One region of the Streptomyces sp. NPDC017225 genome, then DNA from elsewhere that is predicted to be linked to it. Evidence: riboswitches for the same ligand, from Rfam matches in the RefSeq annotation. Region 1 holds a riboswitch; the other holds the start of a gene.
The links. Region 1 has a riboswitch for cyclic di-AMP ahead of ACH4NX_RS14210 (transglycosylase SLT domain-containing protein). Riboswitches for the same ligand answer to the same signal wherever they lie in the genome.
Positions count from the first base shown of each region.

Region 2: it holds a riboswitch for cyclic di-AMP, as region 1 does, so the genes downstream of both, ACH4NX_RS18855 (LysM peptidoglycan-binding domain-containing M23 family metallopeptidase) here and ACH4NX_RS14210 (transglycosylase SLT domain-containing protein) in region 1, are expected to answer to the same signal.

Region 1 covers NZ_JBIRNE010000005.1:168,300-173,794, reverse strand. The annotation lists gene ACH4NX_RS14215 (polyprenyl synthetase family protein) at 1-855, opposite strand, end outside; cyclic di-AMP (ydaO/yuaA leader) riboswitch at 1,725-1,893, shown strand; gene ACH4NX_RS14210 (transglycosylase SLT domain-containing protein) at 1,899-2,411, shown strand; gene ACH4NX_RS14205 (HAD family hydrolase) at 2,501-3,310, opposite strand; gene ACH4NX_RS14200 (GNAT family N-acetyltransferase) at 3,587-4,648, shown strand; gene ACH4NX_RS14195 (glycosyltransferase) at 4,680-5,495, shown strand, end outside.
Region 2 covers NZ_JBIRNE010000007.1:324,327-329,821, reverse strand. The annotation lists gene ACH4NX_RS18870 (carboxymuconolactone decarboxylase family protein) at 1-555, shown strand, start outside; gene ACH4NX_RS18865 (TetR/AcrR family transcriptional regulator) at 616-1,332, shown strand; gene ACH4NX_RS18860 (SGNH/GDSL hydrolase family protein) at 1,304-2,089, opposite strand; gene ACH4NX_RS18855 (LysM peptidoglycan-binding domain-containing M23 family metallopeptidase) at 2,311-3,273, opposite strand; cyclic di-AMP (ydaO/yuaA leader) riboswitch at 3,278-3,435, opposite strand; gene ACH4NX_RS18850 (tyrosine-protein phosphatase) at 3,859-4,656, shown strand; gene ACH4NX_RS18845 (DUF6126 family protein) at 4,714-4,836, opposite strand; gene ACH4NX_RS18840 (helix-turn-helix domain-containing protein) at 4,833-5,492, opposite strand.

The DNA of each region.
Region 1 (5,495 bases):
CAGCGCCTCCGCGTGCCGCGCGTCGTCGCTCAGGTCGGTGTCCAGCAGCTCGCACAGGGCGATGTCCTCGGCGAGTCCGAGCCGGGCCGCCCGCTCGCGCAGCCGCAGCACCGGGAGGGTCGGGATGCCCTCGCGCAGGTCGGTCCCGGGGGTCTTCCCCGACTCGTGGGAGTCGGAGGCGATGTCCAGGACGTCGTCCGCGAGCTGGAAGGCGACGCCGAGCCGCTCGCCGTACTGGGTCAGCACGTCCACGACCGTCTCGTCGGCGCCGGACATCATCGCGCCGAACCGGCAGGCGACCGCCACCAGCGATCCCGTCTTGCCGCCCAGCACGTCCAGGTAGTGGTCGACCGGGTCCCGCCCGTCCTGCGGTCCCGCCGTCTCCAGGATCTGACCGGTGACCAGCCGCTCGAACGCCAGGGCCTGCACGCGGACCGCCTCGGGCCCGAGGTCGGCGAGGATCTGGGAGGCGCGGGCGAACAGGAAGTCGCCGGTGAGGACCGCGACCGAGTTGCCCCAGCGGGTGTTGGCGCTGGCCACGCCACGCCGCACGGCGGCCTCGTCCATCACGTCGTCGTGGTAGAGGGTGGCGAGGTGGGTCAGCTCCACGACTACGGCCGAGGGCACGATCCCGGGGGCGTAGGGGTCGCCGAACTGGGCCGAGAGCATCACCAGGAGTGGCCGGAACCGTTTGCCACCGGCCCGCACCAGATGCTGGGCGGCCTCCGTGATGAACGGGACCTCGCTTTTGGTTGCCTCAAGCAACCCTTCCTCGACAGCGACCAATCCGGTCTGGACATCGGCTTCCAGAGCCTGGTCCCGCACGCTCAGCCCGAACGGCCCGACGACGGTCACGAGGGGTCTCCTGTCTGCTGGTGTCTACTGGCGATTACCTGGTTTGTCGATAGGTCGCTGCCACCACTCAAGTCAGCGTATCCGGTCACCTTTCGATCACCGTTAGCGCCCACCGCTACAGGCCGGTCTGTATCGGATCATGCACGGTATGTTTTTGATCAGGTGATATGAGCAGATTTTGATCGACATCGCCAGAGCCAGAACCCGCCACCGAAGATCACACCATCCCTCCCAACGGGCCGCACTCCGAATACGTCACCCACTCGCCCCACTCCACCCCCACCCCGAACAGATGCCCGCACAGCGCGCGGAAACACCGGCCGGGGGGGGCGGACGCCAGGTGGGCCGCAGAGCCGGACGCGGGGCCGGAGGCGGGACGGGCGCGGGACGGACACAGGGCAGGGTGCGGGAGGGGCGCGACACCGAAAACCGGGACGGACGCAGGCCGGAACACGGCCCGGACGCGGGCACGGCCCCGGACGCGGGCATGGTCCCCCAGCCCCGGACGCGGCCCGGACACGGGCCACGCACACCGGCAGCCCGCCCGACCATCGGCCGACACCCGACGCCATCCCCACCCACGGTCGATTGACTCCCAGTTGGCCCCAATGCCCGATTTGCCGCTCTTGCCGAAGCCCGTGAGTTGGCTCACTCCATCCCGCCCGCAGGCAACCCCGCCGCCGACCGCGCCCTCCCTTTGCGCCGCAAGCCAGTTGAGGCTTGGCGACCGCAAAGGATCAAGCGTCACAAACACCCCAGACCAAGGTCAACAGGCGCGTTGGGTGATTCCTGCACTTGTTTCGGACATGTGCTCTCGCATACGTTCCCGGCCTGTCGGGCGGACGCCGAATCCTGCCACCGCCCGGACACACAGTCATCCGCCAACAAACTCGCAGGCAGGAGCGGGGGACCCAGGTAAGTCGCCGCACCCGGTCACCACCGGAGCGGCTCGGGGTGAAGCCGTGCCCGTCAGGGCCCGGCCGGGCACCTCCCCGCCCGAACCCGACAGCTCACCTCGCAGGCGTAAGGAGAGGGACTCAAGCATGTCTGCCAACGGTCAGAACCGTCACGCCCGCACCACCCGCCTCGCCCGCAAGCTCGCCGTCGCCGGCACCGGCGCCGCCGTGCTCGCCCTGCCGCTCATCGGCGCGACCAGCGCCTCCGCCGCCGCCCCGGCCGCCGCCCCGGCCACCGCTCCGGCCGCCGCGACCGCCGCCCCCGCGGCGACGACGTACCCGGACAACCTCGACGGCTGGATCCGTGAGTCGCTCGACATCATGGCGCAGCACGGCATCCCCGGGACGTACGAGGGCATCCACCGCAACATCATGCGGGAGTCGTCCGGCAACCCGCTCGCCATCAACAACTGGGACATCAACGCCATCAACGGCACCCCGTCCAAGGGTCTGCTCCAGGTGATCGCCCCGACCTTCCAGGCGTACCACGTGCCCGGCACCTCCTGGGACCCGTACGACCCGGTCGCCAACATCACCGCCGCCTGCAACTACGCGGCCGACCGGTACGGCTCGATGGACAACGTCTTCAGCGCGTACTGAGCTGCACGGCCGGCAGGCACCGGCTCGTACGCACCGACTGGTCCGTGCCGGATGAGCCTCACCGGCCGGCCCGGGCCGGCTGAGCCGTACTAAGAGGTTCCGAAGATCCGCTCGAGGACGACGGCCACGCCGTCGTCCTCGTTCGTCGTGGTGACCTCGTCGGCCACCGCCTTGAGTTCGGGATGGGCGCCGGCCATGGCGACGCCGTGCGCCGCCCAGTCGAACATGGGAATGTCGTTGGGCATGTCCCCGAAGGCGATCGTCCGCCGTCGGCTCAGTCCCAGGCGCTCGGCGGCCAGCGCCAGTCCGGTCGCCTTGGTGATGCCGCACGGCTGGAGCTCCACCGTCCCCGGCCCGGACATCGTGACCGTCGCGAGGGAACCGACCACCGCGCGCGCCGTCGACGCCAACTCGTCGTCGGACAGTTCGGGGTGGCGCAGCAGCACCTTGCTGATCGGTGTGCTCCACAGCTCGTCACGCCGCTCGACCCGTACCGCGGGCAGCGTCGGGTGGGGCATCAGGTACCCCGGCTCGATGAGCGTGAGGCCGTCGACACCGTCCTGGTCGACCGCGGCGTACACCTGCCCCACCTCGGCCTCGATCTTGCCGAGCGCGGTCTCGGCCAGTTCCCGGTCCAGGGTGACCGACCACAGCATCCGGTGCGTACCGGCGTCGTAGACCTGCGCTCCCTGGCCGCACACCGCGAGTCCCGTGCAGCCCAGGCGGTCGAGCAGGGGCCGTACCCGGGGCGCCGGCCGCCCCGTCACCACGAGGTGCCGCGCACCGGCCTCACCCACCCGCGCCAGCGCGGCCAGCGACCGGTCGGAGACGGTGTCGTCGCCACGGAGCAACGTGCCGTCGAGGTCGGTGGCGACGAGTGAGTACGCGGTGCGGTCCATGATCAGAGAATACGGACACCGCACCTGTCCGACTCACCCCCGACCGCTTCCGAACGAGGACGCGCGAGGACGGCACAAGTGCGTACGAGTACGGCCCGACTACGCACGAGCGTGTCCGAAACCTGGCACATCATCGGCTAAAGCCGGTTAAAGGCCTGTGCACCGGTTGGCAACAACATGGTCCGCTACCTACCGGCCGGGCGGCCCCGGAGGTACCTTCCTGTTGTTCACGGGGGACTTGATCGGGGGGTCGGGTTGAACAGCGGACGTGTGCGTGTGCTCAGGCCGGAGGAGCTGGGCGAGGGGGAACGGGAGCACTGGCGCGAGCTGCGCGCCAAATCGACGGCACCACGCAATCCGTTCATGGAACCGGAGTTCACCGACGTCGTGGGCCGGGTACGGCCGCGGGCACGGGTCGCGGTGGTGTACGACGGCGGGGAGGCGGCCGGGTTCCTGCCGCACGAGCACGGTCCGCTGGGCCAGGGCCGGGCGATCGGGCTCGGGGTGTCGGACTGCCAGGGCGCGGTGCTGCGCCAGGACCTCGCCCCGGACACCCGCCGGCTGCTGCGGGCCTGCTCCCTGTCGAGCTTCGCCTTCGACAACCTGGAGGCGGAGCAGACACTGTTCGTACCGCACGCCGCCGAGGAGCACACCACCTACGTCATCGACGTGGAGAAGGGGTACGAGGCGTACGAGAACGAGCTGCGCGACCGGTCGCCGAAGTTCCTGAAGACCACCCTCGCCAAGGAGCGCAGGCTCGGCCGCCAGGTCGGTGACGTGCGCTTCGTGTTCGACGAGCGTGATCCGGCCGCGCTGCGCACGCTCATGGAGTGGAAGTCGGCGCAGTACCGCAGGACGGGGCGCCGCGACCGGTTCGCGCAGGAGTGGATCAGCCGGCTCGTGGCACGGCTGGCCGAGACCCGGGCGCCCGAGTGCACCGGCACCCTCTCCGTGCTCTACGCGGACGGCCGGCCGGTCGCCGCCCACTTCGGACTGCGCTCCGCGACGGTCCTGGCCTGCTGGTTCCCGGCGTACGACCCGGAGTTCGCCAAGTACTCGCCGGGGCTGGTGCTGCATCTGCGGATGGCCGAGGCCGCCGCCGCCGTCGGCATCGGGATGCTCGACATGGGGCGGGGCCCGGCGGAGTACAAGGACGCGCTGAAGACGGGCGAACTGCCCGTGTACGAGGGGGCGGCGACGCGTGTGGGCGCGGGCGCCGCGCTGCACTGGCTCGGCCGCGAACCGGCCCGCCGCGCACACGGTTTCGTGCGCGACCGGCCCCGGCTGGCGTCGCTGGCGGTACGGACGTTGAGGGGCGCGGCCCGGCTTCGCCGGTGATGACCGAGGGCAACCACGAGGGGGTGGGCGTATGGCCGGCGTGTGGCGTGCGCGGCAGGAGACACGGCGGGAGATAGAGGGGTTCCTGAGCATCGGCCCGGTGCAGGTCGCCGAGCTGGACCTCGCCGCCGAGGGGGCGCAGGAGACCGAGGGGCCGGAGCAGGCCGAGGGGGCACGGGAGGCCCGGCGGGCACGGAAGGCCGAGCTGACACGGAAGGCCGGAGATGCTCGCGAGGCCGGAGACGCTCGCGAGGCCGGAGACGCCCAGGAGGCCGGAGATACGCAGGACGCCGGAGGTCCGGGAAGGGCGCGGGGTGCGGAGCTGAGACCGGGGCCGGGCAGCGCGCCGGTGACGTCCGGGACGGTGTTCGTCCTGGTCAGGCGAGCGGGGCTGCCCATCGGCACCGTGCTCGGGCAGGTGCCCGAAGGCGCGGATCCCACCGAGGTGCTGGCCGGGCTCGCCCGGAAGCTGCCGGGTGGGGAGCCGCGCGAGCCCTTGCCCCGGCCGCCGTCCGCCAGTGTCGTGGTCGCCACCCGGGAACGGGCGGACCAGCTCGCCCGCGCGCTGGACTCGCTGCTCGCGCAGGACCACCCGGACTTCGAGATCGTCGTCGTCGACAACGCGCCCGTCACCGGCGAGACCCGGGAGCTGGTCGAGCGGAAGTACGGCGAGCGGGTGCGGTACGTGTGCGAACCGGTCCCCGGACTCGCGATCGCGCACAACCGGGGGCTCGCGGCCGTACGGGGCGAGGTGATCGCCTTCACCGACGACGACGTGGTCGCCGACCCGCGCTGGCTCACCGAGCTGACCGCGCCCTTCGCCGCCGATCCGCGCCTGGGCTGCGCC
Region 2 (5,495 bases), on a different contig from region 1:
ACGCTCCTCCTCCGCGTCATGGAGTGGTACTCCCGGCGCACCTACGGCAAGGTCCTCGACCCCGGCAAGGCGCTCGCCCACAACCCGCGCGTGCTCTGGGGCGACCTGCGGTTCGAGCAGTCCGTGGCCAAATGGAACAGGCTGGACTCCGACCTGAAGGCACTCGCCGTGATGGCCTCGGCGGCCTCGATCGGCTGCTCCTGGTGCATGGACTTCGGCTACTGGGAGAACGCCGAGCGCGGCATGGACCGGCGCAAGCTCCATGACGTGCCGGTGTGGCGGGAGAGCGAGGTCTACACGCCGCTGGAGAGGGACGTCATGGAGTACGCGGAGGCGGTGACGGCGACCCCGCCCACCGTCGGCGACGACCTCGCCGAGCGGCTGCGGACCCGGCTCGGAGAGCCCGCGTTCGTGGAGCTGACGGCCATGATCGCCGTCGAGAACCTGCGGTCCCGTATGAACGCGGCGCTCGACCTCACCAGCCAGAGCTTCAAGGACTCCTGCGACCTGTCCGACGCCGGGCGCACGGGCGCGGTCACCGCCACGACGGACTGAGCCGGCGGGGCCGCAAGCGGCCGTCGCCGCACGTCGGGGCGCCTGTATAGGGTGACGCGCGTGGGGAGAGTCCGGTTGAGTGTGGCGGAGCGCCGCGAGGAGCTGCTGCGCGCGACCGTCGAGCAGATATCGGCGCGGGGCGTGGCGGCGCTGCGGATCGCCGACGTGGCCGCCGCGCTCGGTGTCAGCAACGCACTGGTGCTCTACCACTTCTCCACGAAGGAGAGGCTGGTCGCCGCCGCGTTCACCTACGCCGCCGAGGACGACCTCGCCCGTCTGCGCAAGCTGCTCGGCCGCCGCACCTCGGCGCTGCGCCGGCTGCGGTCGGCCGTGCGGTGGTACGCCCCGACCGGGCAGGCCAAGGGGTGGCGGCTGTGGATCGAGGGCTGGGCGGTGGCGCTGCGCGAGCCCGCGCTGCGGGAGGTCACCCGGGAACTGGACCGCCAGTGGAAGGCGGCGATCGCCGAGGTCATCGCCGAGGGCGTGGCCGCCGGGGAGTTCCGGTGCCCGGAGCCCGACGGCGCCGCCCTGCGTCTGACGGCGCTGCTCGACGGTCTTGCCGTACAACTGACGTCGTACGGCGGCGCGGTCTCGCGGGCCCGGGCGCAGGAGTGGACGGACGAGGCACTCGCCCGGGAACTGGGCCTGGAGCGGGAGGCGTTGACGACGCCGCGCCACTGGACCGCGCCGCCCGAGGCCGACACCGCTCCCACCGCCTCCACCGGCGCCCCGTACCCGCGCCCCGCCGTCAGGCCACCGCCGAGATCCGCGTCTTGATGTCGTCCGGCGACAGGGTCCCCTTGGCCGTCACGTGGTCCCCCGACGACTGACCGCGCAGCCGGCGTCCGATCCACGGCACCAGGTACTCGCGTGCCCAGTGCACGTCGTCCCGCCGGACGTCCAGGGTGCCGCGGGGCGGCAGCAGCGGCCAGGGCTGGTCCGGGTCGGCCGGGACCCGCAGGCCGAGTACCTGGCCCGCGCGCAGCGCCACCCGCGTGTGCCCCTCGGGCGACAGGTGCAGCCGGTCGGCGTCCCACGCCCTGCGGTCCTGGACGCTCCGGAGCGACCACAGGTCGAGCACGGGGCAGCCGTAGCGGTCGGCGATGGCACGGACGTGCCCGTTGTACGTGGCGATCTTGCCGCGCAGATGCTTGAGGACAGGCACCCCGCGGGTGTCGAAGCCGGTCGTCACCAGGACGGTGCCGGCCGCCGCGCTCAGCGCCGCCACCGCTCGCTCGAACCGCTCCGCCACCTCGTCGGGATCGGTGCCGGGCCGGATGATGTCGTTGCCGCCCGCCGCGAAGGAGACCAGGTCCGGCGCGAGTCCGGCGACTCGCGGGATCTGCTCCGCCACGATCTGGTCGAGCAGCCTGCCGCGCACGGCGAGGTTCGTGTACGCGAAGTCGCCCTCGGGGCGCCGGTCCGCGAGCAGGACGGCGAACCGGTCCGCCCAGCCGACGAACGCCCCGTCGGGGCCGGGGTCGCCGACGCCCTCGGTGAAGCTGTCCCCCACAGCCACGTACGACCCGATCACTTCTCTGCTGTCACTCTTCGAATCGTCTGCCACGTCGGCCCATGATTCACCTTGGATTGTGACCTACGCGACCGTAGAAAGGGTTGACGGGCGGTGAGAAAGACCACGCCTAAAGTGTTCACCAATTCAGGAATACACCGAAGGCCGGACCCGGGGATCGGGGTCCGGCCTTCGGAGGCGCGGAGGCTGCGCCTAAAGCGCCGTCGGAGAGATCGGAGGGATCAGAGAGAGACGCCGTGCGAGCGCAGGTACGAGATCGGGTCGACGTCCGAACCGTAGTCCGGCGTGGTGCGGATCTCGAAGTGCAGGTGCGGACCGGTCACGTTGCCGGTCGCACCCGAGAGACCGACCTGCTGACCCGCCGTCACCGACTGGCCGGCGGAGACGGAGAGCGAGGACAGGTGGGCGTACTGGGCGTAGTGGCCGTCGGCGAGCTGGATGACGACCTGGTTGCCGTAGGCACCGCCCCAGCCGGCGGAGACGACCGTGCCCGCGCCGACGGCCTTGAGCGAGGTGCCGGTCGGGACGACGAAGTCGGTGCCGGTGTGGTAGCCGCTGGACCACATGCTGCCGGTCTGGTGGTACGGGGTGCCGACGCTGCCGCCGGGCACGGGCGAGGTGAAGCCGCTGGTGGTCCCGGCGGACTGGGCGCTGGTGTCGGAGGAGTCCGAGGAGGTCTTCGCGGCGTCCGACGACTTCTCGGCCGACTCGGACTTCTCGGAGGACGGCTTCTGCGGCGCGGCGGGCTTCTCGGCCGCCGGCTTCTCGGACCCGGTGGAGGAGGACGGGGCGGACGACTTGGCGGCCCGCTCGCCGACCGAGAGCTTCAGGCCGGGGTGGATCATCGACGGGTCCGCGCCGACGGCCTCGCGGTTGTCCGAGTACAGCTTCTTCCAGCCACCGTCGACGTCCTGCTCGTCGGCGATCTTCGAGAGGTAGTCACCGCTCTTCACGGTGTACGTCCGCGAGTCCGAGTTCTTCTCGGCGCCGCTGCCGGCGGCCTGCTTCGCGGCCGTCGGTATGGACCGCACGGCCTGCTCGGAAACGGACTGCGCGGGAGCGGCCTGGGCGGTGGCGGCGCCCATCAGCGGGAGCGCGAGCGCCGCGCCACCGGTTCCGGCGACGGCGATGGTGCGGGTCAGGCGCATGGCCCTGGTACGGCGGTGCTTACCCTTCGCGGGCATGTCGTTTTCCTCTCCGGCGCCTGCGAGGTGAGCTGTCGGGTGCGAGCTGGAGATGCCCGGCCGCGCCGAGGCGCGGCTTAACCCCAAGCCGTTCCGGGAACCGGAACAGGCAGTTGTACCTGTGGGTCCCCCGCTCCTGCCGTGTACGGGTGGTGGATGAGTGCGGGCTCCGGGCGGCGGCAGGATTAGGCGTCCGTCCGGATCGGTGGTGAACGTAAGGGACCAGGACGCGCGGGGACAAGCGAGGGGTTCCATCGCCAGGTGTTCCGATTGATCCTTTACGGGAATTACCGGTCACCCTCCGTCGATTACCGGAGTGCCCTTTCGCGTAAAGAGCCTTGAAAACCGGCTGAATTGCATGCACATGACGGGCAACGCACCGTCACGGATATGACGCTGCTCACCCGCCACCCCTTCATCCTCTTCCATTCCAGCGCCAGTTGGGACTAAGGGACCAATTCGTACGGAACGCCCAGATGTGGCGTAGTCGGACGACCGGGACTCCGGCATCCCGGGGCGGTGCCGTATCGTCGAGTGGTGCCCGTCGGCGAGCAGCGTCGGCGGGGCTTGGTGGGAGGAGCCCCCGTGACGCAGCAGGTCCCGTCGACCGAACCCGAGCTGACCGGTGTGCGCAACTTCCGGGACGTGGGCGGACTGCCGACCGTGGACGGGCGGCGGGTGCGGCAGGGGGTGCTGTTCCGCAGCGGCCACCTCGCGCACGCCACCGGAGAGGACGCCGCGCTGCTGGCCTCGCTGGGCCTGCACACGATCTTCGACTTCCGCAACGCGGCCGACCAGAAGCTCGACGGCCCGGACGTCGAGCTTCCCGGCGTGCGGAACGTGAACCTGCCGCTGAGCGATCCTGCCGACGGTGCCGAGTTCTGGAAGATGGTCCGCGACGGCGACCTCGACCAGCTCCGCGAGATCCTGGCGGACGGCAGGGGTGCGAACCGGATGATCGACTCCTACCGCGCGATCATCAAGGACCGCACGGCCGAGCACTCCCGGGTGCTGCACGCGCTCGCCCAGGACAGCGTCCCCGCCCTGATGCACTGCGCCGCCGGCAAGGACCGCGCGGGCCTGTCGATCGCGATCACCCTGCTCGCCCTGGGCGTCGAGCGTGAGGCCGTCGTCGAGGACTACCTGAAGTCCAACGCCACGCACCGCCGGTACAAGGTGCGCCGCAGCAGCACCGCCGCCTCGGCCTACTCCCCCGAGGTCATGGAGCTGCTCAGCCCCCTCTTCGACGCGCGCGCCGAGTATCTGGCGGCGGCCTTCGAGACCGTCGAGGAGACCTGGGGCGGGGTCGACACCTACCTGGAGAAGGGCCTGCGGATCACTCCCGAGACCCGGGAGCGGCTGCGCGAGCGGATGCTGGACTGAGCCGTCGGCCCACTGAGGCACCGGCTCACTGACTCACCGGCCCGCTGACGCACCGGCTCACTGGCTGTTGGCGCCCACCTCGAAGAGCAGGTAGATGAAGGCCGCGAGGACGTGCCCCACGACGAGGTAGATGAAGAGCCGTACCCACAGGGCACGCGGGAACTTCTCCTGAAGGTTCATGGCGTCTCTCCAAGGGTGGGGTGGACCGGTCCGGGCATGGGGTGGACCGGCGTGGCCGCCGGTCCCAGGCACAGTGCCGCCGTCGGGCTCTGCAACAGGGTGTGGACGAAGAGGAGCTCGACACCGTCGGCGTCCTGGGCGGCGATCCGGTGCGGGGTCAGCGAGTCGAAGTGCGCGCTGTCGCCCGGGCCGAGCCGGTGCACCGTGTCCCCGAGACGCAGCCGCAGCCGGCCCCGCAGGACGTGCAGCCACTCCTCGCCGGGGTGCACCCGCACGATGTCGCCCTGTGAGCCGTGCGGCACATGGACGCGCAGGGCCTGCATGGCACGGCCGGCCCCGCCGGCCTGCCAGTAGGTCCAGCCGCCCGCGAACGTCGGCTCCATGGCGTCGGCGCGTACTACGGCATCCCGCTCCGCGGCCGTCTCGCCGAGCAGCTCCGAGACGGTCGTACCGTAGACACGGGCGAGGGAGAGCAGCATCGGCAGCGAGGGCTGGCGCTGCCCGGTCTCCAGACGGGAGAGGTGGGCGGGCGACAGCCCGGCGGCACGGGCCGCCGCCTCCAGGGTGAGGGCGGCCCTGCGCCGCAGGGCACGCAGCCGCGGTGCCACGACGGACACCGCGTCCGGCGGAGGCGGTTCGGGCTCGGGGGTGGTCATGCC